DNA from 2 places in the Cellulomonas pasadenensis genome. Region 2 is predicted to be linked to the other one. Evidence: predicted binding sites of a transcription regulator. Region 2 holds the regulator's gene; the other holds the start of a gene.

Region 1 (11,561 bases), on a different contig from region 2:
GGTGCAGCACGGTGACGGACGACGCGAACGCGCGCAGGAACTCCATGTCGTGCTCGACGACGACGACGGTCCGCTGCTCGCCGATGCGCTGCAGCAGCAGGCCGGTCTCCTCGCGCTCGGCCTGGCTCATGCCGGCGACGGGCTCGTCGAGCAGCAGCAGCCGCGCGTCCTGGACCAGCAGCATCCCGATCTCGAGCCACTGCTTCTGCCCGTGCGCGAGGACGCCCGCCGGCAGGTCGCGCACGTGCGCGAGCCCGACCGTCTCGAGCGCGGCCTCGATCTCCGCCGGCACGCCGCGCCGGCGGCGCAGCAGCGTCAGCGGGCCGCGGCCGGCACCGGCCGCGATGTCGAGGTTCTGCAGCACCGTGAGCTCGTCGAACACGCTCGCGGTCTGGAACGTGCGGCCGACGCCGGCGCGCGCGATCCGGTGCGACGGCCGGCCGAGCAGCTCGACGCCGCCGAACCGCACCGACCCGCTGCCGGCCACCAGGCCCGTCACCGCGTCGACGACCGTGGTCTTGCCGGCGCCGTTCGGCCCGATGAGGAAGCGCAGGTCGCCCTGCGTGACGGTGAGGTCGACGCCGTCGACGGCGACGAAGCCGTCGAACTCGACGCGCAGGCCGCGCACCTCGAGGTAGTCGTGCCGGAACCGGGCGGGGGGCGCGGCGAGCACCTGCTCGAGCGCCTCGGTGTCCAGGCGCGGCGCGTCCGCCGCGGGGGCGGGGGTCGGGTCGCTCATGCGTGCCTCCCGGCGGTGTCGACGGTGTCCGCGGCGCTTGCGGCGGGCGGGTCGGCGGGCGGGTCGGCGGGCACGCCGCCCGCGGTGCCGTCGTCGGGACGGACGTCGGACCCGGGCCCGTCCGCCGGCACCGCAGCACCGCCCCGACGCCGCCGGACCGCCCCGCCCAGCGAGGCGAGCCCGTTCGGCAGGAACGCGACGACGCCGATGAACAGCGCCCCCTGGAAGTAGGTCCAGAACGACGGGAACTGCTCGGACAGCGACGTCTCCGCCCACGACACCGCGATCGACCCGAGCACGGGCCCGAGCAGCGTCGCCCGCCCGCCGATCGCGACGCCCACGAGCAGCCCGATGGACGGCACGACGCCCACGTCTGCGGGCGAGATGATGCCGACGACCGGCGCGAACAGCGCCCCGCCGACCGCGGCGAACGCGGCCGCCACGGCGTACGCGACGACCTTGACGACCGCCGGGTCGTAGCCGAGGAACCGCACGCGGTTCTCCTGGTCGCGCACCGCGACGAGGAGCTCCCCGTACCGCGAGCGCATGAGCAGCCCCACGGCGGCGACCATCGCGATGAGCACGCCGGCGGCGATGTAGTAGAGCATCCGCTTGTTCACCGGGTCGGCGAGGTCGTAGCCGAAGAACGACCGGAACCCGTTGAGGCCGTTGGTGCCGCCCGTGACCTTCTGCTGGCCGACCAGCAGGATCGCGAACGCCGCGGCGAGCGCCTGCGACAGGATCGCGAAGTACGCACCCCGCACCCGGCGGCGGAACACCGCGAGGCCCAGCACGGTCGCGAGCGCCGCCGGCAGCACCAGGATCGCGAGCACCGTGACGACCGGCGAGCGCAGCGGCTCCCACCACCCGGGCACCACGCCGTCGCCGTACAGCAGCATGAAGTCCGGGACGCCGCCCGGGCCGGCGTCGGACAGCTTCATGTGCATCGCCATGAGGTAGCCGCCGAGCCCGAAGAACACGCCCTGCCCGAGCACGAGCATCCCGCCGCGCCCCCACGCCAGCCCGATGCCGACCGCGACCATCGCGAGGCACAGGAACTTCGCGAGCAGGTTGAGCCGGAAGTCCGACAGCACGGCCGGCGCGACGCCCAGCAGCAGGACGGCCGCGAGCGCGATCCCGCCCCACGTGCGCACGCCCGCGCGCCGCCACCACACCGGGCGCGCCGCCACGTCCGCCCCCGCGCTCACGCGAGGCTCCGCGTGCGGACCGAGACGATGCCCTGCGGCCGCAGCTGCAGGAACGCGACGACCACCACGAACACGAGCACCTTCGCGAGGCTCGCGGTCGTGGAGAACTCGAACGCCGCCTGCAGCAGGCCCAGGCCGACGGCCGCGATGACGGCGCCCTTGAGCTGCCCGATCCCGCCGGCGACGACCACGAGGAACGCGTCGACGACGTAGCTCGTGCCGAGCGTGGGGCCGATCGACCCGAGCAGCGTCAGCGCGACGCCCGCGATCCCCGCGATGCCCGACCCGACGAAGAACGTGAGCCGGTCCGTCGCGCGCGTCGAGACGCCGGAGGTCTCCGCGAGGTCGCGGTTCTGCACGGTCGCGCGGATGCGCCTGCCCAGCGGCGTCACCTTGAGCACGAGCGACAGCGCCACGACGGCCACGACCGCGAGCGCGAGGATGAACAGGCGCGTCCGGGGCAGGTCCATGCCGAGCACCGGCACCGCCCCGGAGAGCCACGCCGGCGCGCGCACGTCGACGTTCGGCGCGCCGAACACGTCCCGCGCGAGCTGCTGGAGCACCAGCGCGACGCCGAACGTGACGAGCAGCGTGTCGAGCGGCCGCCGGTACATGCGGGAGAGGAGCGTGACCTCGAGCAGCAGGCCGAGCAGGCCGCCGACGAGGAAGCCGAGCGGCAGCGAGACGAGCAGCGAGACGCCCGCGTCGGGCAGCACCTGCTGCACGACGAACGCGGTGTACGCGCCGGCCATCATGAGCTCGCCGTGCGCCATGTTGATGACGCCCATCTGCCCGAAGGTCAGGGCGAGGCCGAGCGCCGCGAGCAGCAGGACCGAGCCGAGGCTCAGCCCCGCGAACAGCTGGGGTAGCAGGGCGTCCATGGGCCGCCTTCCTGTGGGGTGGTGCACCGGGGGCGACGACCCGGCCGGCCGAGGGGTCGGACCGGCCGGGTCGCCGCGATCGGGGTGCGCGGGTGCGCGCGTCAGGTCAGGACAGGCCCTCGGCCCAGTCGTAGCCCTCGAGGAACGGGTCCGGCTCGATCGGGCCGTCGGACTGCCACACCGGGTAGATGAGGCCGTCCTCCTGGATCTCGCCGATGTACGCCGTCTTGGCGATGTGGTGGTTGTCGCCGTTCACGGTGACGGTGCCCTCGGGCGCGTCGAAGGTGACGCCGTCCGCGGCCTCCTGGATCGCGGCCACGTCGAACGACCCGGCCTTCTCGACCATGCCCTTCCACAGGTACAGCGACGTGTACGCCGCCTCCATCGGGTCGGACGTCGGCCGGTCGTCCCCGTACGCCTCCTTGAAGGCCGCGACGAAGTCGGTGTTCGCCGCCGACTCGACGGTCTGGTAGTAGTTCCACGCCGTCAGCTGCCCGACGACGTTGTCGACGCCGATGCCGCCGACCTCCTCCTCCGCGATCGAGACGGAGACCACCGGGACGGTGTCCGCGGCGAGGCCGACGTTCTTGTACTCCTTGAAGAACGCGACGTTCGAGTCGCCGTTCAGGGTGTTGAACACCGCGTCGGCGCCCGACGCCTTCAGCTTGTTGACGATCGTCGAGAAGTCCGTGTGCCCGAGCGGGGCGTACTCCTCGCCGACGATCTCGATGCCGTTCGCCTCGGCGTACGCGTTGATGATCTTGTTCGCCGTGCGCGGGAAGACGTAGTCGGAGCCGACGAGGAAGACCTTCGTCTTCCCCTGCTCCTTCAGGTAGTCCATGCCCGGGATGATCTGCTGGTTCGTCGTCGCACCCGTGTAGAAGACGTTCGGCGACGCCTCGAGGCCCTCGTACTGCACCGGGTAGAACAGCAGGGAGTCGCGGGACTCGAAGACCGGCAGCATCGCCTTGCGCGACGACGACGTCCAGCCGCCGAACACCGCCGCGACGCAGTCGGACGAGATGAGCTTCTCGGCCTTCTCCGCGAAGACGGTCGGCTCGGACGCGCCGTCCTCGGCGACGACCTCGAGCCGCTTGCCGAGCACGCCGCCGGCCGCGTTGATCTCCTCCGCGGCGAGGTCGAGCGAGTCGCGCACCGTCTGCTCCGAGATCGCCATCGTGCCGGACAGCGAGTTGAGGAAGCCGATCTTCACGGTGTCGCCGGAGGTGTCCACGCAGGACGCGCCGCCCGAGGGGGTGGCTCCCGCGTCGTCGGACGCGCCGGCGCGGGCGCCGCACGCGGACAGGGCGAGCGCGGTGGCGAGGACGCCGGCCGACAGCGCGAGCGCGCGGCCGCGGGACGCCCGGGCGGGGAGGGGGTGTCTGGTCAACGCAGGTGCCTTTCGTCGGGACGAGCGGGCGGTCGGGGCGAGGTCGGGGCGGTCGGACGCCGTGTCGCACCGCGCTGTGTCCCGCGGCGTATACATCCCGGTGCCCATGGCCGGGAACGCTAGGGACGCCGTGTTTCGCGCGTCCGACGCGCGGCGTAAACACTGCGTTTCGCCCGGATCCGGCGCGGGTGCGCGCGCGCGACGTGGCGGCCGTCGCCGGAAAGGTCGCGGCCCCGGCGGCGCGCCCCGGTTACGCTCCCGGCATGCCGCTGCGCCCCCTCGACCAGTCGTCGAAGCTCAAGGACGTCCTCTACGAGATCCGCGGCAAGGCGCTCGACGAGGCAGCACGCCTGGAGGCCGAGGGCCGGCGGGTCCTCAAGCTCAACACCGGCAACCCGGCGGCGTTCGGCTTCGACGCGCCGCACCAGATCGTCGCCGACGTCATCGCCGCCGTCCCCCACGCGCACGGGTACACCGAGTCGCGCGGCATCCTCTCCGCGCGCCGCGCCATCGTCACGCGCTACGAGACCGTCGCCGGCTTCCCGACGTTCGACGTCGACGACGTCTACCTCGGCAACGGCGTCTCCGAGCTCATCACGATGACGCTCCAGGCCCTGCTCGACGAGGGCGACGAGGTGCTCATCCCCTCCCCCGACTACCCGCTGTGGACGGCGATGACGAGCCTGTCCGACGGGAAGCCGGTGCACTACCGGTGCGACGAGTCGACCGGGTGGCAGCCCGACGTCGAGGACATCCGCGCGCGCATCACGCCGCGCACCAAGGCGATCGTCGTCATCAACCCGAACAACCCCACCGGCGCGGTGTACAGCCGCGAGGTGCTCGAGCAGATCGCCGACGTCGCGCGCGAGCACAGCCTCCTGCTGCTCGCCGACGAGATCTACGACCGCATCCTGTTCGACGGCGCGAAGCACATCCCGCTCGCGTCCGTCGCGCCCGACCTGCTGTGCCTCACGTTCAACGGGCTGTCGAAGACGTACCGGGTCGCCGGCTACCGCTCCGGCTGGGTCGTCGTCACCGGGCCGCAGGGGCACGCCAAGGGCTTCCTCGAGGGGATGACGCTGCTCGCGTCGACCCGGCTGTGCCCCAACGTGCCCGCGCAGCACGCCATCCAGGCCGCGCTCGGCGGCGTGCAGTCCATCGAGGGGCTGGTCGCGCCCGGCGGCCGCCTGCACGAGCAGCGGCAGGTCGCGTGGGAGGGCCTCACGTCCATCCCCGGCGTCGACTGCGTCAAGCCCGACGGCGCGCTCTACCTCTTCCCGCGCCTCGACCCCGAGGTGCACGAGATCCACGACGACGCACAGCTCGTGTACGACCTGCTGGTGAGCGAGCACATCCTGCTCGTGCAGGGCACCGGCTTCAACTGGCCCACGCCCGACCACCTGCGGATCGTCACGCTGCCGGAGGCGCGGGTGCTCGGCGAGGCCGTCGAGCGCATGGGCAACTTCCTCGCGTCGTACCGGCAGGTGCCGCGGCGCTGACACCGCCCGGACCGGGGCCGGCCCGCGTTGCTCCGGTCGGGGGACGACGGGCGCGGCGCCCGTCCGCACGAGCGGCGAGCGCCCCGGCAGCGGCGGTCGCGCCACTAGCCTGGCGCGTCACCAGTCCCACCGTGGAGGCTCCATGCTGCCCCTCACGTACGACTACTCGTACGAGTCCTCGAGCTCCGACGACCTGACGGGCGCGGGCGCGGTCGCCCTCGTCGTCCTCGGGCTCTTCTACGTGGCGATGATCGTCTTCGGCATCTACCTGTACATGCGGGTCGCCAAGAAGGCCGGCTGGACGCCGTGGCACGGCCTGCTCATCCTCGTGCCGCTCGCCAACATCGTCTTCCTCATCATGTTCGCGTTCATGGAGTGGCCCATCGAGCGCCGCCTGCGCGAGGCGGAGGCCCGGCTCGGCATCGCGCCCGGCGGCGACCCGTACGGCGCCGCGGGGTACGGCGGGTACGCCGCACCCGGCTACGGCGGGTACGTCGCACCGGGCTACGGCGGGTACGTCGCGCCGGGCCACGGCGCCGCCCCCGGGTACGGCACGGGCACCGGGTACGGCACGGGCACCGCGGACAGCAGCACGGACCCGTACGCCGCACCGGCCGACCCGGCGACGACCGCCGCGACCGGCGCACCGGCCCCCGACGTCGCGACCGGGGCGCCCGGCGTCGCGGCGGCACCCCCGGCCTCCTCCGCACCCGGTGCGTCCGGCACCGCCCCGTCGCCGTACGGCGCACCGCCGGCACCCGGCACGCCCGGCCCGGCCTTCGGCACGCCCGGCTACGGCACCGGGGGCTTCGGCACGCCGGGCTACGGCACGGGCGGCTTCGGCACGCCCGGCTACGACCCCACGCCCGACGAGCCGCCGGCCGCCGACGGCGCGGCCCCGCAGGCCCCGCACCCCCCGGGCACCGACGCACCGCCGACGTCCCCGTGGGACCCGCCGGCGCCGCGCTGACCCGCACCGTCCCCGCACGCACCTCCCGCGCCCCGGCCGCACGCCGCGAACGCCGAGGGCCGCGAACGCCGAGGGCCGGCCACCCCGTACGGGGTGACCGGCCCTCGGTCCGTTCAGCTGGTGCTGGACCGGCTGCGGCTCAGAAGCCGCCGCCGAAGTCCTCGCCGCCACCGGCCGGGGCCGCGGGGGCCTTCTCCGGCTTGTCGGCCACGACGGCCTCGGTGGTGAGGAACAGGCCGGCGATCGACGCGGCGTTCTGCAGCGCCGAGCGCGTGACCTTCACCGGGTCGTTGACGCCCGCGGCGAGCAGGTCCTCGTACTCGCCGGTCGCGGCGTTGAGGCCCTGGCCGGACGGGAGGTTGCGGACCTTCTCCGCCACGACGCCGCCCTCGAGGCCCGCGTTCACGGCGATCTGCTTGAGCGGGGCCTCGATCGCGACCTTCACGATCTGGGCACCGGTCGCCTCGTCGCCCTCGAGCTCGAGCTTCTCGAACGCGAGCTTGCCGGCCTGGATGAGCGCCACGCCACCACCGGCGACGATGCCCTCCTCGACGGCCGCCTTCGCGTTGCGCACGGCGTCCTCGATGCGGTGCTTGCGCTCCTTGAGCTCGACCTCGGTCGCCGCACCCGCCTTGATGACGGCCACGCCGCCGGCGAGCTTGGCGAGGCGCTCCTGGAGCTTCTCGCGGTCGTAGTCCGAGTCCGAGTTCTCGATCTCGGCGCGGATCTGGTTGACGCGGCCCTGGATCTGGCCGGCGTCGCCGCCACCCTCGACGATCGTGGTCTCGTCCTTCGTCACGACGATCTTGCGCGCCGTGCCGAGGACCTCGAGGCCCACCGTGTCGAGCTTGAGGCCGACGGTCTCGGAGACGACCTGGCCGCCCGTGAGGACCGCCATGTCCTGCAGCATCGCCTTGCGGCGGTCGCCGAAGCCGGGGGCCTTGACGGCGACCGACTTGAACGTGCCGCGGATCTTGTTGACGACGAGCGTGGCCAGGGCCTCGCCCTCGACGTCCTCGGAGACGACGAACAGCGGCTTGCCGGCCTGGATGACCTTCTCCAGCAGCGGCAGCAGGTCCTTGACGTTCGAGATCTTCGACTCGACGAGCAGGACGTACGCGTCCTCGAGGACCGCCTCCTGGCGCTCCGGGTCCGTCACGAAGTACGCCGACAGGTAGCCCTTGTCGAAGCGCATGCCCTCGGTGAGCTCGAGCTCGAGGCCGAGACCCGACGACTCCTCGACGGTGATGACACCCTCCTTGCCCACCTTGTCGAGGGCCTCGGCGATGAGCTCGCCGATCTGGGTGTCCGCGGCGGAGATGGCGGCCGTGGCGGCGATCTCCTCCTTGGTCTCGATCTCCTTGGCCTGGTTGAGCAGCTGCTCCGTGACCGCGGCGACCGCCTTCTCGATGCCCTTCTTCAGGGCGATCGGGTTGGCGCCGGCGGCGACGTTGCGCAGGCCCTCGCGGACCAGCGCCTGGGCCAGGACGGTCGCCGTCGTGGTGCCGTCACCCGCGACGTCGTCCGTCTTCTTGGCGACCTCCTTGACGAGCTCCGCACCGATGCGCTCGTACGGGTCCTCGAGGTCGATCTCCTTGGCGATGGAGACGCCGTCGTTGGTGATCGTCGGCGCGCCCCACTTCTTGTCGAGCACGACGTTGCGGCCCTTCGGGCCGAGGGTGACCTTGACGGTGTCGGCGAGGACGTTGAGCCCGCGCTCCATGCTCCGCCGGGCCTCCTCGTTGAAGGCGATGATCTTGGCCATGGGGCTGTGATCCTTCTTCCGGTTCGTGGGTCGGCCGGTCGGTGCCCGCGACGGACGGGCCGCGCGCGCGGTCACGTCCCGCGTCGCGACGACCCTCACCTAGGCCGGTGCTGCTGTCACTCCCCACCGGAGAGTGCTAAGTCAATGGTTAGCACTCGACCCCTGCGAGTGCAAGCAGCGCAGGCCCGTCCGTGGACGACGACGGCCCGGTCGCGCGGACCTCCGCGACCGGGCCGGTCGGAGCGGGCGACGCCCGCGGTGCTCGGGTGCGGGCGCCCGGCCCGCGGCCGCGTCAGAGCGGGCGCACCTGCTCGGCCTGCGGGCCCTTGCTGCCCTGGCCGACCTCGAAGTCCACCGCCTGGCCCTCCTCGAGGGAGCGGTAGCCCGAGCTCTGGATCGCGCTGTAGTGGACGAAGAGGTCCTGGCCGCCGCCGTCGGGCGTGATGAACCCGTACCCCTTCTCCGCGTTGAACCACTTGACCGTGCCCTGCGCCATGCCGTGCTCCTCGCCGTCCGGGGCCCGGGACGCTCCGCCGTCGCCCCGGTGCGTGGAGCCTAGTGGCGCCCGAACAGCGGTGACCAGGGGGTTCGTCCGTACGTACGCGTGCCGCGCGGGGCCGTCGGGACGGGCGTCCACGACGGCGCCGCGGACCGCCGGAGGGGCGGCCGGACGGGCGTCAGGCCTCCGGGTCGGTGACGAGCAGGACGACGATGCCCGTGGGCGCACGGTCCGGGTCGACCTCGACGGTCGTGACGCCCGTCGTCGTCCCGACGAGGTCCGCCGTCACCCGCAGGTCCTCCGAGGCGACGAAGACGGTCGAGACGTCCGGCAGGTCCTCGGTCGCGTTGTCGGGCGTGACGTCGGTGAAGCCCGCGGCGCGCAGGTCGTCGGCGACGCGGCCGGCGAGGCCGGACACCCGGGCGCCGTTGAGCACCTCGACCGGCGTGGTGAGCACGGGTGCGGCGGGCGGGGCCTCGGGCGGCGGGGTGGTCTCCGCCGCGGGGGCCTCGCCCTCGGTCGCCGGCTCCTCGCCGGCGGGGTCCTCGGGCGCGGCCGGCTCCTCCGCGGCGGGCGGGTTCCCGCCGCCCCCGACGACGGGCAGGTCACCCGTGCGGGACAGGTACGCCACGGCGCCGTACGCGAGCACCGGCACCACCAGCAGCACGACGAGGAAGGGCCACCACCGGCTCCAGGCGGAGCGGGGCGCGCGGTGCACGCCGCGGGGCCCGTCGGGCGTGACGGCGTCGAACTCGTCGTCCGGGTAGGGGTAGTCGGCCTTGCTCACGGCGGAAAGGCTAACGGGTGCACCCCGGCGCGTCGGGGACGCCGGCACCCGTCCGTGCGCCGTCCTGCCCGGCGGACGCGGCGGTACGGGACGTAGCGGGCGTCGGCGCGCGCGGGCTCAGGCGTCGGCGCCGAGGCGGCGGGCCGTGCGGGCCCGCTGGCGCGAGGAGCGCATGCGGCGCAGGCGCTTGACGAGCATGGGGTCGTGCGCGAGGGCCGCGGGGTCGTCGATCAGCGCGTTGAGCACCTGGTAGTACCGCGTCGCCGACATGTCGAACAGCTCGCGGATCGCCTGCTCCTTGGCGCCCGCGTACTTCCACCACTGCCGCTCGAACGCGAGGACCGCCTGGTCCCGCTCCGACAGCGACGACGCGGCGTCGGCGGGGCGGGGCTCCTCGAGCGTGGCGGTCGCGCTGCTCGCCGTGGCGTCCATGGTGCCTCCGGTCCGTCGGTCCTCCGCACGCGCCGGGGCGGGCCCGGGCGTCGTGCACCGCCCTCGCGGACGGCGCTGCCATGCTACGTGCGAACAACACGGGTGTCATTCCCCGTCCCGGCCCGGGGGCGCGCGTCGGCGACGGTAGCGTGCGGCGCCGTGACGCCCGCACCCCTGGACCAGCTCGTCGCGCCCGACTGGGCGCGCGCCCTCGCCCCGGCGGAGCCCGCGCTGCGCGCCGCGGGCGACTTCCTGCGCGCCGAGGTCGCCGCCGGCCGCGAGTACCTGCCCGCCGCCGACGCCGTCCTGCACGCGTTCCGCCGCCCGCTCGCCGACGTGCGCGTGCTCGTCGTCGGCCAGGACCCGTACCCGACGCCCGGGCACCCGATGGGACTGTCGTTCTCGGTGCAGCCCGACGTGCGCCCGGTCCCGCGCTCGCTCGCCAACATCTTCACCGAGCTCGCCGCCGACGTGGGCGTCCCGACGCCGTCGTCGGGCGACCTCACGCCGTGGGCCGACCAGGGCGTGATGCTGCTCAACAGGGTGCTGACGGTGCGCCCGGGCGCGCCCGCGTCGCACCGCGGCAAGGGCTGGGAGCAGCTCACCGACCGCGCCATCGCGGCGCTGGTCGAGCGCGGCGGTCCCCTCGTCGCGGTGCTGTGGGGGCGCGACGCGCAGCAGCTCGGTCCCGCGCTCGGCGACGTCCCGGTCGTCGCGAGCCCGCACCCGAGCCCGCTGTCCGCGAGCCGCGGCTTCTTCGGCTCCCGGCCGTTCTCTCGCGTGAACGCGCTCCTGGCCGAGCAGGGCGCCCCGCCGGTCGACTGGTCGCTCCCCTGACCGAGGAGCGGCGCCGGCTCAGTGGTCGTGAGGCGCCCGCTCGGTGGTCGTGAAGCGTTGCGGACGCCAGGTGTCCGCACCCCTTCAGGCGAGCCGCACCGCCACGCCGGCCTCGCGTGCGCAGCGGCCGTCCGTGGCGGTCGGGTCCCCCGGACGGGGCATAGTGGGGACGTGCGTGCCGACGACCGCCCCGAGCCGACCCCGACGCCCGACGCCCCGGGCACCGACACCCCGACCGCCGAGGCCCCCGGCACCGGCGCCGCCGACGCCGCGCCGCCGCGGTGGGGACGGTACGTCGCCGTCGGGGACTCGTTCACCGAGGGCCTGTGGGACGCGCCCGACGGCCAGGACGCCCCGCAGCGCGGCTGGGCCGACCAGCTCGCGTCGCACCTGTCGCGCCGCCGCACCGCCGCCGGGCTGCCGCCGCTCGAGTACGCCAACCTCGCCGTCCGCGGCCGGCTCATGCGGCCGATCCTGCACGACCAGGTCCCCGCGGCCCTCGCACTGCGGCCCGACCTCGTCAGCGTCATCGGCGGCGGCAACGACATCCTGCG
Region 2 (11,561 bases):
CACGGTGCGGAAGCCGTCCTCGACGGCGCGCAGCACCTCGTCGCGCAGGCCGAGCAGCTCCACCATCGACACCTCGGCGGGGACGGTGATGCGGTGCTCGACGCGCGCGTGGTGCGGCTCGTCGGGGACGCGGGGTGCGGGGCTGGAGTCGGCCATGTGCTCGGCGGGCGCCGTGCGCTCCTTCGCTCGTGCGGCGTGCCGGACGCGCGGCTGCGTCCGGCCGGCCGCGCGGGGACGCCGTGGGCCTGGGCCCATCCTACCGAGGCCGCCGCGCGCACTCGCTGCCCGGAGGCGGATCCGGCGGCGGGCGTCGCGCGAGCGGCGGTCAGCCCCAGCGACCGAGCCGCTGCGCGAGCAGGGCGAGCGCCACCGGCCCGGCCGTGGACGTGCGCAGCACGTGCGGGCCCAGCCGCGCCGTGACGGCGCCGGCCGCGAGCAGCCCGTCGAGCTCGCGTGCGCCGATGCCGCCCTCCGGCCCCACGACGACGAGCACGTCGCCGGCGGCGGGCAGCACCACCTCGGCGAGCGGCGTCGTCGCCTCCTCGTGCAGCACCAGCGCGCAGCCGCCGGCCTCCCGGGTGCGCTGCACGAGCGCGCGCAGCCCGGCGCCGTCGACCGCCTGCGCGACCTCGGGCGCCCGCGCCCGGCGGGACTGCTTGGTCGCCGCCCGCACCGTGCCGACCCAGCGGGCGCGGCTCTTGGCGGCACGCTCGCCGCGCCACACGACGATCGACCGCTCCGCCTGCCACGGCACCACCGCGTCGGCGCCCACCTCGGTGGCCGCCTCGATCGCCATCTCGTCCCGGTCGCCCTTGGCGAGGGCCTGCACCAGCACGAGCCGTGGCGACGGCTCGTCCTCCACGACGACGTCCTCGACCGCGAGGCGCACCCCCTCGGGTCCGACCGCGCGGACCGTGCCCACGAGCCGCACGCCCGCGCCGTCCACGACGTCGACCCGCTCGCCCGGCGCGCGGCGCTGCACCACGCCCGCGTGCCGGCCCTCGGTGCCGTCGAGGAGGAACTCCCCGCCGGCCGCGACGGCCGCGAGCGCGCCCGGCTCGACGAGGAAGACGGGTGCGCTCACCGGCCCGCGAGCTTGTCGCGCAGCTTGGCGAACACCCCGGGGTTCGCGGCCGACAGGCGCGCGTCGGGGCGCTCCTCGCCGCGCAGCCCGGCGAGTCGCCGCAGCAGCTCCGCCTGCTCGTCGTCGAGCGCCGTCGGCACGTGCACGTCGACGTGGACGTGCAGGTCGCCGCGGCCGCCGACGTGCAGGTGGCCGACGCCGAGCCCCTTGAGCGTGACGACCTGACCGGGCTGCGTGCCCGGCCGCAGGTCGACCTCGCGCGGGCCGTCGAGGGTCTCCATGCTGAGCACCGTGCCGAGCGCCGCCGCCGTCATCGGCACCTCGAGGGTCGCGTGCAGGTCGTCGCCCTTGCGCACGAACGTGTCGTGCCGGCGCTCGCGGATCTCGAGGTAGACGTCGCCGGCCGGGCCGCCGGCGGGACCGACCTCGCCCTGGCCGGTGAGCTTGATGCGCGTGCCGGTGTCGACTCCCGCGGGCACGTCCACCGACAGGGTGCGGCGCGAGCGGACGCGGCCCTCGCCGGCGCACTCGGTGCACGGCTCGGGGATGACGGTGCCGAAGCCGTGGCACGCGGCGCACGGCTGCGTCGTCATGACCTGGCCGAGGAACGACCGCGCGACGCGCTGCACGGACCCGCGGCCGCCGCAGACCTCGCAGGTGCGCGGCGACGTGCCGGGGCGGCAGCACGTGCCGCCGCACGTGGGGCAGAGCACGGCCGTGTCGACCTGCACCTCGCGGTGCGCCCCGAAGGTCGTCTCCGCCAGGTCCACGTCCAGCCGCACGAGCGCGTCCTGACCGCGCCGCGCGCGCGGCATCGGGCCGCGGGGCGCGCCCGGCCCGGCCGCGCCGAAGAACGTCTCGAAGATGTCCTGGAAGCCGAAGCCGCCCCCCATGCCGCCGCCGGGCGACGCCGGGTCGGCGCCCATGTCGTACGCGCGCCGCTTCTCGGGGTTGCCGAGCACGTCGTAGGCGCGCGAGACGTCCTTGAACCGCTCCTCGGCGGCCGGGTCGGAGCCGGCGACGTCGGGGTGCAGCTCGCGGGCGAGCTTGCGGTACGCCTTCTTGACCTGCTCCGGGGTGGCGTCGCGCGCGACGCCGAGGATCTCGTAGTAGTCCGTCACGTGGGGTGCTCTTCGCTTCCTGCTCGTCGGGGGCCCGTCCGGATGGGGTCGGCCCTGCCGGTCAGCCGGCGAGGATGCGCGTGAGGTAACGGGCCACGGCCCGCACCGCCGACATCGTCCCGGGGTAGTCCATGCGCAGCGGCCCCACGGAGCCGAGCACGGCGACGCCGCCCTCCGCGCCGTAGCCGCTCGTCACGATGCTCGTCTCCGCGAGCCCTTCGTGCTGGGTCTCGCGCCCGATGCGCACCGCCACGCCGGCGGTGTCCTCCGCCATCTCCGAGAGCAGGCGCAGGAGCACGACCTGCTCCTCCAGCGCCTCGAGGACGGGGCCGATCGTGTGCGGGAAGTCCGCACCGGCGCTGCGGGCGAGGTGCGAGGCGCCCGCGACGACGACGCGCTCCTCCCGCTCCTGGGCGAGGGTCTCGCCCACCACGGCCACGACCGCGCGGGCGAGCGCCGAGCCGTCGGCCGCGAACTCGTCCGCGAGCGCGTCGAGGGCGACGTCGAGGTCGGGCAGGCGCAGGCCCGCGGCGGCGACGTTGAGCCGGACGCGCAGGCGTGCGACCACCGCCTCGTCGACGTCCTCCCGCAGCTCGAGCGTGCGCTGCTCGACCCGGCCGGTCGTGGTGATGATGACGACCAGCAGGTGCCGTGCGCCGACGGGCACCAACTCGACGTGCCGCAGCGCCGAGCGCCGCAGCGACGGGTACTGCACGACCGCCACCTGCTGCGTGAGCTGGGCGAGCAGCCGGACCGCGCGGTCGATGACGTCGTCGAGGTCGACCGCCTGCTCGAGCAGCGTGCCGATCGCCCGCTTCTCGGCCGCGGACAGCGGCTTGACGCCCGAGAGCCGGTTCACGAAGACCCGGTAGCCGAGGTCGGTGGGCACGCGCCCCGCGGACGTGTGCGGCTGCACGATGAGCCCGGCGTCCTCGAGCGCGGCCATGTCGTTGCGGATCGTCGCCGGCGACACCCCGAGCGCGTGGCGCTCCGTGAGCGCGCGCGAGCCCACGGGCTCGCGCGTGGCGACGTAGTCCTCGACGATCGCGCGCAGGACGTCCAGCCGACGGTCCTCGCTCATGGCCCCTCCTCCCGTGCGTCGCGGGTCCGCGCCCGTGCTCCCCGCCGTGGGAGGCGGTCCCCGGCGGGTAGCACTCGACGAGCGCGAGTGCCAATTCTACGCCGAGCCGCGCGGCGCCGGCACGGCACGCCGCGGCGGGCGGCTAGCGTGCCCCGCGTGAGCCACGACCGCTACGGCCCCGACGTCCTGTCCGCCGGCCCGACCCGGCACCACCGTCCCGCGCGGACGTCGCGCGACCAGCCCGCCGAGACGGGGCTGGTCGTCGAGGACGTCGAGACCGGGTGGGTGGGCGCGGTGGTGCGCGTGGAGAAGTCCGGCGGCCAGCACGTGGTCGTGCTCGAGGACCGCCGCGGCCGTACGCGCACGTTCACGCTCGGGCCCGGGTTCTGGGTGGACGGCGAGCCCGTCGTCCTCGTCCCGCCCGTGACCCGGGCGGCGCCCGCGCGGCCGACGCGCACGGCGTCCGGCTCCGTCGCCGTGCACGACGCCCGGGCCCGCGTCGCGCGCGGGAGCCGCATCTGGGTGGAGGGCAAGCACGACGCCGAGCTCGTCGAGAAGGTGTGGGGCGACGACCTGCGGGTCGAGGGCGTCGTCGTCGAGCTGCTCGAGGGCGTCGACCACCTCGCCGACGCGGTGCGCGACTTCCGCCCGACGGCGGACCGGCGCATCGGCGTGCTCGTGGACCACCTGGTGCCCGGCTCGAAGGAGAGCCGGATCGCCGCCGAGGTCGTCCGGTCCGCGCCCGCGGGCACGGTGCTCGTGCTCGGGCACCCGTACGTCGACGTGTGGCAGGCGGTGCGCCCCGAGCGCCTCGGCCTGACCGCGTGGCCGACGATCGAGCGCGGCACCGAGTGGAAGCGCGGCATCCTGCGCGAGCTCGGCTGGCCGGCGGACGACCAGGCCGACGTCGCCCGCGCGTGGGTGCGGATCCTGCGGTCGGTGCGCAGCTACGCCGACCTCGAGCCGAGCCTGCTCGGGCGCGTCGAGGAGCTCATCGACTTCGTCACGGCCTGACGCCCCGCTGCCGCCCGGCGCGACGACGCCCCCGCCGACCGGCGGGGGCGTCGTCGTCAGGGCAGGGCAGGTCGCGAGGCGTCGCGTCGCGCGTCGGGCCCGTCAGGGGGCGACGACGCCGCCCGTCAGCCGGCGGAACGCGTACGCCGAGATGAGGATCGCGACCGGCGTGCCGACGAGGGCGCCGACGCCGCACAGCGCCGCGCCCACGGCCGACACGAGCCACGCCACGAGCACGACGAGGATCGACGTGCCGATCTCGCGCGACTGCACGGTCACGCTCGAGCGGATCGCGTCGATCGCGCCCTGCCCGCGGTCCACCACGAAGTGCACGGCGAAGAAGACGAGGTACACGACCGCGAGCAGCAGCACCGGGCCGAGGAGCGGCACCCAGCCCACGATCAGGTACGCGACCGTCATCAGCAGGCCGACCACGAACACCGGCCCGGCGTGGGAGAGGTCGAACATGTCGCCCACGGTCACCTGACGGCCGTCCGCCACCTTGAGCGCCGCCCGGACGTACGCGGCCAGCCACAGCGCCGACAGCAGGACGGTCAGCGCACCGAGCACGAGGCCGCCCACGCCGAAGCCGATCGCCGAGAGCGCGCCGGCGCCCCCGTCCGCGTTCTGCGCCAGCGCACCGAAGCCGCCGAACGCGATCGAGGCCAGCAGGACGACGAGGAAGATCCCCACCGCCCACGCGATCCCGCCCACCACGAACGCGACCCAGTTCTGCCCGAACTTGCTGAAGGCCCACGACAGGCTCGCGCCCACGTCGACCGCGGGCGGACGCGGGGCGCCCGCGTAGGGCTGGCCGTAGGCGGCGCCGGGCTGCCCGTACGGCCGCCCCGGCGGGACGTACCCGCCGGACGGCGGCGGGTACGCGCCACCCGGCGCGCCGTACCCCGGCTGGCCCTGTCCCGGCTGGCCCTGCCCCGGCTGGCCGTACCCGGGCGGGGGCGGGTACCCGCCGCCCGGCGGCGGGCCGTAGGGCGACGCCGGCGGCTGCCCCGGCGCGGGGGGCGGGTACGCGCCGCCCGGCTGTCCCTGCCCGGGCGGCGGCGGCACGCTGCCGTCGTCGTCGCGCGGCGGCGTGCCGCCGGGGTTCTCGCTCATGCGCGCAGGTCTCCTGTCCGACGGGCGCACGGTGCGCCCACGCAGGTCAGCGAACCGACCCGTGGGAAGCGGTGTCAAGGCGACGCACGGCCGTGCGTCCGCCGCGCCGCCCGCGCCGGTACGCTGCGACCCGGACGAATCGCCCGTCCGGCCGCACCCGTGCCGGGCGCCCCCACCTCAGGAGCACCCGTGTCGCACGACCCGTACGCCGCACCGCCGGCCCGCTCGACGCCCGCCGCGACGTGGGCCGTCCTCGCGCACCTCGGCGGGATCCTCGCCTACTTCTACGTGGGCTGGGTCACGGCCCTCGTCGTGTGGCTCGTGCACCGCGGCAAGGACCACGGCGTCGCCCACCAGGCGCTCGTGGCGCTCAACTTCCAGCTGACCGTCCTCGTCGCCCTGGTGGCCGCGCGGATCCTCGCGGAGTTCCCGCTGGTCGGGTTCGTCGGCTGGATCGCGATGGTCGCGATCGGCGTCGCGAGCCTCGTGCTCTCGGTGCTCGCGGCCGTCGCGGTGAGCAGCGGCCGGACGTACCGGTACCCGATGACGCTGGAGCTGGTCCGGTGAGCGGCTACCCCGCGCCCCCGGTCGGCCCGCCCCTGCGTCCCGAGGACGAGCGGACGTGGGCCGTGCTCGCGCACGCGCTGCCGCTCCTCGTGTCGTTCGTCGCCCCGCTCGTCATCTGGCTCGTGCTGCGCGGGCGCGGCCCGTACGTCGAGCACCACGCCAAGGAGTCGCTCAACTTCCAGATCACGGTGCTCGGCACGGCCATGGTCACGACCGTGGCGGCCGTGCTGACGTTCGGCCTGCTCGGCTTCCTGCCGTACCTCGTGCTGGTCGCGGGCGCCGTGCTGCACGTGGTCGGCGCCGTCGCGGCCTCGCGCGGCGAGTGGTTCCGGTACCCGGTCTCGGTCCGTCTCGTCCGCTGACGCGGGCCGCAGCACGCGGGCCCGAGCGGCGCCCGGCGGCACCGCCCGGCGCACGCCGGTCAGGCCGCGAGCGTCCGCACGACGGCGTCGGCGAGCAGGCGCCCCCGGCGCGTGAGCACGACGCGGCGCGTGCCGTCGAGGCCGAGCGCCGCCCGCGGGTCGACGAGCCCGTCCGCGACGAGGCCGGCCACCGCGGCGCGCGCGGTCGGCGCGAGCTCGCCGATGGGCAGCCCCTGCGCGATCCGCACACCGAGCATGACGTGCTCGAGCTCGGCCGTCGTCTCGTCGACCACCTCGCGGCCCGCCGCCGGGCTCCGCCCCGCCGCGAGCCGGTCGGCGTACGCGCGCGGGTGCTTGACGTTCCACCACCGCACGCCGCCGACGTGGCTGTGCGCCCCCGGGCCGATGCCCCACCAGTCGTCGCCGCGCCAGTAGCCGAGGTTGTGCCGGGAGGCGTCGGCGGGCGTGCGCGCCCAGTTGCTGACCTCGTACCACTGCAGGCCGGCCGCCGTCAGCAGGTCGTCCGCGAGCTCGTACTTGGCGGCCTGGTCGTCCTCGTCGGGGAGCGTCAGCTCGCCGCGGCGCACCTGGACGGCCATGCGCGTGCCCGCCTCCACGACGAGCGCGTACGCGCTCACGTGGTCGACGCCGGTGGCGAGCGCCGCCTCGAGGCTGCGCCGCCAGTCGTCGAGCGACTCCCCCGGGGTGCCGTAGATGAGGTCGAGCGAGACCCGCAGCCCCGCGTCCCGCGCCCACCGCACGACGTCGGGCACGCGCCGCGGGTCGTGCGTGCGGTCGAGCGTCGCGAGCACGTGCGGCACGGCCGACTGCATGCCGAACGACACGCGCGTGAACCCCGCCGCGGCGAGGCGCCGCAGGCCGTCCGGCGTGACCGAGTCCGGGTTCGCCTCGGTGGTCACCTCGGCGTCGGGCGCCAGGCCCCACGTGTCCCGCACGCCGCCCAGCAGCCGCGCCAGGTCGTCGACGGGCAGCAGCGTGGGCGTGCCGCCGCCGACGAACACCGTCGAGACCGGTCGGGCCGGCAGCCCCGCGTCGCGCAGCACGCGGTCCGCGAGCGCGATCTCCCCGAGCGCCGTCGCGGCGTACGCGGCCAGGCTCGCGCCGCCGCCGAGCTCGGTGGCGGTGTACGTGTTGAAGTCGCAGTAGCCGCAGCGCACCGCGCAGAACGGCACGTGCAGGTACACGCCGAACGCACGGCCGGCCGACCGCGCCACGACCGACGGCGGCAGCCCGCCGTCGTCCGGCGGGACGTCGCCGTCGGGCAGCGCCGGGCTCATGCCCGCACCGTCACTTCTTCTTCGCGTCCTTCGCGTCCCGGCCGCCGCTGGAGCCGGCGCCCTCCGACGTCAGCGCGGCGATGAAGGCCTCCTGCGGCACGTCGACCCGGCCGATGGTCTTCATGCGCTTCTTGCCCTCCTTCTGCTTCTCCAGCAGCTTGCGCTTGCGGGTGATGTCACCGCCGTAGCACTTGGCGAGCACGTCCTTGCGGATCGCGCGGATCGTCTCGCGCGCGATGATCCGCGAGCCGATCGCCGCCTGGATCGGCACCTCGAACTGCTGGCGCGGGATGAGGTCCTTGAGCTTCGCCGTCATCATGACGCCGTACGCGTACGCCTTGTCCTTGTGCACGATCGAGCTGAAGGCGTCGACCTGCTCGCCCTGCAGCAGGATGTCGACCTTCACCAGGTCGGCGACCTGGTCGCCGACCGGCTCGTAGTCCAGGCTCGCGTAGCCGCGCGTGCGCGACTTCAGCTGGTCGAAGAAGTCGTACACGATCTCGGCGAGCGGCAGCACGTAGCGCATCTCGACGCGGTCCTCGGACAGGTAGTCCATGCCCTGCAGGTCGCCGCGCTTGCCCTGGCAGAGCTCCATGATCGCGCCGATGAACTCGCTGGGCGCGAGGATCGTCGCCTTGACGACCGGCTCGTGCACCTCGCGGATCTTGCCGCCGGGGAACTCGCTCGGGTTCGTCACGCGGACCTCGGTGCGGTCCTCGAGCACCACGTCGTAGACGACGTTCGGCGCCGTGGAGATGAGGTCGAGGTCGAACTCGCGCTCCAGCCGCTCCCGGATGATCTCGAGGTGCAGCAGGCCGAGGAACCCGACGCGGAAGCCGAACCCGAGCGCGACGGAGGTCTCGGGCTCGTAGTTCAGCGCGGCGTCGTTGAGCTTGAGCTTGTCGAGCGCGTCGCGCAGCACCGGGTAGTCGGTGCCGTCGATCGGGTACAGCCCCGAGAACACCATCGGCTTCGGGTCGGAGTAGCCGCCGAGCGGGTCGGAGGCCGGCTTGGCGGAGTTCGTCACCGTGTCGCCGACCTTCGACTGGCGCACGTCCTTCACGCCCGTGATCAGGTAGCCGACCTCGCCGACGCCGAGCCCCTTGGTGGGCACGGGCTCGGGCGAGATGACGCCGATCTCGAGCAGCTCGTGGGTCGCGCGCGTCGACATCATCGCGATGCGCTCGCGCGGGTCGAGGTGGCCGTCGACGACCCGCACGTACGTCACGACGCCGCGGTAGGTGTCGTAGACGGAGTCGAAGATCATCGCGCGGGCCGGCGCCGCGGCGTCGCCGACGGGGGCCGGCACGGTGCGCACGATGCGGTCCAGCAGCGCCTCGACGCCCTCGCCCGTCTTGCCGGAGACGCGCATGACGTCCTCCGGGTCGCCGCCGACGAGGCCGGCGAGCTCCTCCGCGTACTTCTCGGGCTGCGCCGCCGGCAGGTCGATCTTGTTGAGCACCGGGATGATCTGCAGGTCGTTCTCGAGCGCGAGGTAGAGGTTCGCGAGCGTCTGCGCCTCGATGCCCTGGGCGGCGTCGACCAGCAGCACGGCACCCTCGCAGGCGGCGAGCGACCGCGAGACCTCGTACGTGAAGTCGACGTGCCCGGGGGTGTCGATCATGTTGAGGGCGTACGGCGTGCCGTCGACCTCCCACGGCATGCGGACGGCCTGCGACTTGATCGTGATGCCGCGCTCGCGCTCGATGTCCATGCGGTCGAGGTACTGCGCGCGCATGGCACGCGCCTCGACGACGCCGGTGAGCTGCAGCATCCGGTCGGCGAGGGTCGACTTCCCGTGGTCGATGTGCGCGATGATGCAGAAGTTGCGCAGCAGCTCGGGCGTCGTGGCCGCCGGGGCGATGCGTGCCGCGGCGGCGGCGCTCGGGATCGGGGACACGCGCTCTCAGGCTCCCGGGTCGTGGGGGCGCCGGTGGACGGCGCCGGAGGTCTGTCGTTCTCGGTCGGCTCCGACGGGGACGGCTCGGCCCTGGTGGGCGGTCGCGGGTCGGTACCACCATGCTCCCATGACCAGCGACGTGTCGGCCCCACCGGTCCCCGCGGGACCCGACGGACCGCCGGTGCACGCGCCGGGCTGCGACGCCACGTACCTCGACGTCCTCGCGCACCTGCAGGAGGCCTTCCTCGACGGCGTCCGCCGCGCCGACCCGCAGGCGCGGGTGCCGTGGTGCGGCCGGTGGCGCGTGCGCAGCCTCGTCGTGCACCTGGCACGCATCCACCACTGGGCGGCGGCGGAGGCGGCACGCCGGCGCGAGGTCCCCCTCGGGCGCGGGCCGTTCGTGCTGGACGAGCTCTACGCGCGCTGCGCGGCCGAGCTGCGGGCCACGCTCGCGGCGGTGGACCCCGGTGCGCCCTCGAGCACGCTGCTCGGCCCGGGCCCCGCGGCCTTCTGGCACCGTCGTCAGGTGCACGAGACGCTGGTGCACCTGGTCGACCTCCGGCGGGCCGCCGCGCTCCCCGGCCCGGCACCGGTCGCGGGCGCGCCCGCCCCCGCGCTGTGGGCCGACACGGTCGACGAGCTGGTCACGGTGATGCAGCCGCGGCAGGTGCGGCTGGGGCGCACCCCGCCGCTCGCGGTGCGCGTGCGCGTCGACGCCGACGACGCCGGCCGCTCCTGGACCCTCGGCGGGGCCGGGCTCGACGGTGCAGGGCCGGACGGTGCAGGACCCGACGTCGTCGTCAGCGGGCCGGCGCAGGACCTGGCGCTGCTGCTGTGGCGGCGCACGACATTGGACGACGCGCGGCTGCGGGTGCGCGGCGACCGGGCGGCGCTCGACGTCCTGCTCGGCTCGCGCCTCGTCCCGTGAGCGCGTGCGCTGACCCGTGCCGTGCCGTGACGCGCGCCCCGCCGTGACGGCAGGGCGGTGCGCCGCGGCCTCACGCCTCCCGCGTGATGCGGACCTCCACCACGAGGTCCTCCGTCTGCGGACCCGCGTAGATGCCGCGCAGCGGCGGCACGTCGTCGTACGACCGCCCCCGGCCCAGCACGACGTGCCGGTCGCCCACGGCGACCCGGTTGGTGGGGTCGAACCCGTACCACTCGCCCGTCCACCACTCGACCCACGCGTGCGACTCGCCGCTCACGGTGCGTCCCACCTCGCCCCCGGTGTCCGGGTGCAGGTACCCGGAGACGTACCGCGCGGGGATGCCGACCGACCGCAGGGCGCCGAGCGCGAGGTGCGCCATGTCCTGGCACACGCCGGTGCGCGCCACCCACGCCTCCGCGGCGGGCGTGTGCACCGTCGTCACGCCCGGGATGTACTCCAGCTCCTCGCGGACCGCGCGGCACACCGCCTCGGCGGCGGCCGCCGGCGAGCGGCCGTCCGCCGCCGCCCGGGCGAGCGCCACGACGTCCTCCGGCACGGCGGTGGTCGCCCCGTCGGCGAGGAACTCCGCGAGCCGGTCGCGCACCTCGGCGCCCCGCAGCAGGTCCCACCCGACGTCCGCCGACGGCGTGGAACGGTCGGCGACCTCCACGACGTGCTCCGCCGTGAGCAGCAACGACCGGTGCGGCGCGAGCACCTCGAACGCCGTGACGTGGGTGCCCCAGTAGTCGCGGTAGTCGTGCGACCACGTCTGCGGCTGCACGTCGACCCGCGTCGCCAGCACGGACTGCCCCGGCTGCGACAGCGGCGTCACGCGCGCCTCGTTGTACGACGCCTGCACGGGCTCCGCGTACCGGAACGCCGACGTGTGCACGATCCGCAGCCGGCTCACAGCGCCTCCCCCACCCACGTCAGCTCCGCGCCCGACGGGAAGTAGCGCCCGCGGATCGCGTCCGAGGCGGCGGAGCACGCGCGCTGCACGAGCTCCATCTCGCGCGGCAGGTCGTCGAGGATCACCATGAGCGGGCGGTACTCCAGGTTCGAGCGGACGTGGCCGATGTGCCGGCGCGCG

Evidence for each region. Region 2 encodes HrcA, which represses chaperone genes, less so after heat shock. Its sites were predicted from a motif close to TTNGCACTCGNNNNNNNCGAGTGCNAA; they were not measured.
Region 1: groL (chaperonin GroEL) is a predicted target of HrcA. The motif match lies at 8,601-8,627, and genes of this name have one in related genera.

What each region holds. Positions count from the first base shown of each region.
Region 1 covers NZ_JBFTEP010000017.1:2,684-14,244, reverse strand. Annotated here, with positions in the region: gene urtD (urea ABC transporter ATP-binding protein UrtD) at 1-739, opposite strand, end outside; gene urtC (urea ABC transporter permease subunit UrtC) at 736-1,947, opposite strand; gene urtB (urea ABC transporter permease subunit UrtB) at 1,944-2,828, opposite strand; gene urtA (urea ABC transporter substrate-binding protein) at 2,935-4,218, opposite strand; gene AB6N23_RS04235 (pyridoxal phosphate-dependent aminotransferase) at 4,482-5,717, shown strand; gene AB6N23_RS04230 (hypothetical protein) at 5,860-6,687, shown strand; gene groL (chaperonin GroEL) at 6,827-8,452, opposite strand; gene AB6N23_RS04220 (cold-shock protein) at 8,745-8,948, opposite strand; gene AB6N23_RS04215 (LytR C-terminal domain-containing protein) at 9,130-9,738, opposite strand; gene AB6N23_RS04210 (DUF3263 domain-containing protein) at 9,856-10,170, opposite strand; gene AB6N23_RS04205 (uracil-DNA glycosylase) at 10,330-11,007, shown strand; gene AB6N23_RS04200 (SGNH/GDSL hydrolase family protein) at 11,179-11,561, shown strand, end outside.
Region 2 covers NZ_JBFTEP010000065.1:2,516-14,076, reverse strand. Annotated here, with positions in the region: gene AB6N23_RS10670 (PhoH family protein) at 1-156, opposite strand, end outside; gene AB6N23_RS10665 (16S rRNA (uracil(1498)-N(3))-methyltransferase) at 326-1,084, opposite strand; gene dnaJ (molecular chaperone DnaJ) at 1,081-2,205, opposite strand; gene hrcA (heat-inducible transcriptional repressor HrcA) at 2,267-3,286, opposite strand; gene AB6N23_RS10650 (DUF3097 domain-containing protein) at 3,443-4,300, shown strand; gene AB6N23_RS10645 (hypothetical protein) at 4,403-5,416, opposite strand; gene AB6N23_RS10640 (DUF4870 domain-containing protein) at 5,606-5,983, shown strand; gene AB6N23_RS10635 (DUF4870 domain-containing protein) at 5,980-6,345, shown strand; gene hemW (radical SAM family heme chaperone HemW) at 6,405-7,643, opposite strand; gene lepA (translation elongation factor 4) at 7,654-9,543, opposite strand; gene AB6N23_RS10620 (maleylpyruvate isomerase family mycothiol-dependent enzyme) at 9,671-10,471, shown strand; gene AB6N23_RS10615 (transglutaminase family protein) at 10,542-11,381, opposite strand; gene AB6N23_RS10610 (alpha-E domain-containing protein) at 11,378-11,561, opposite strand, start outside.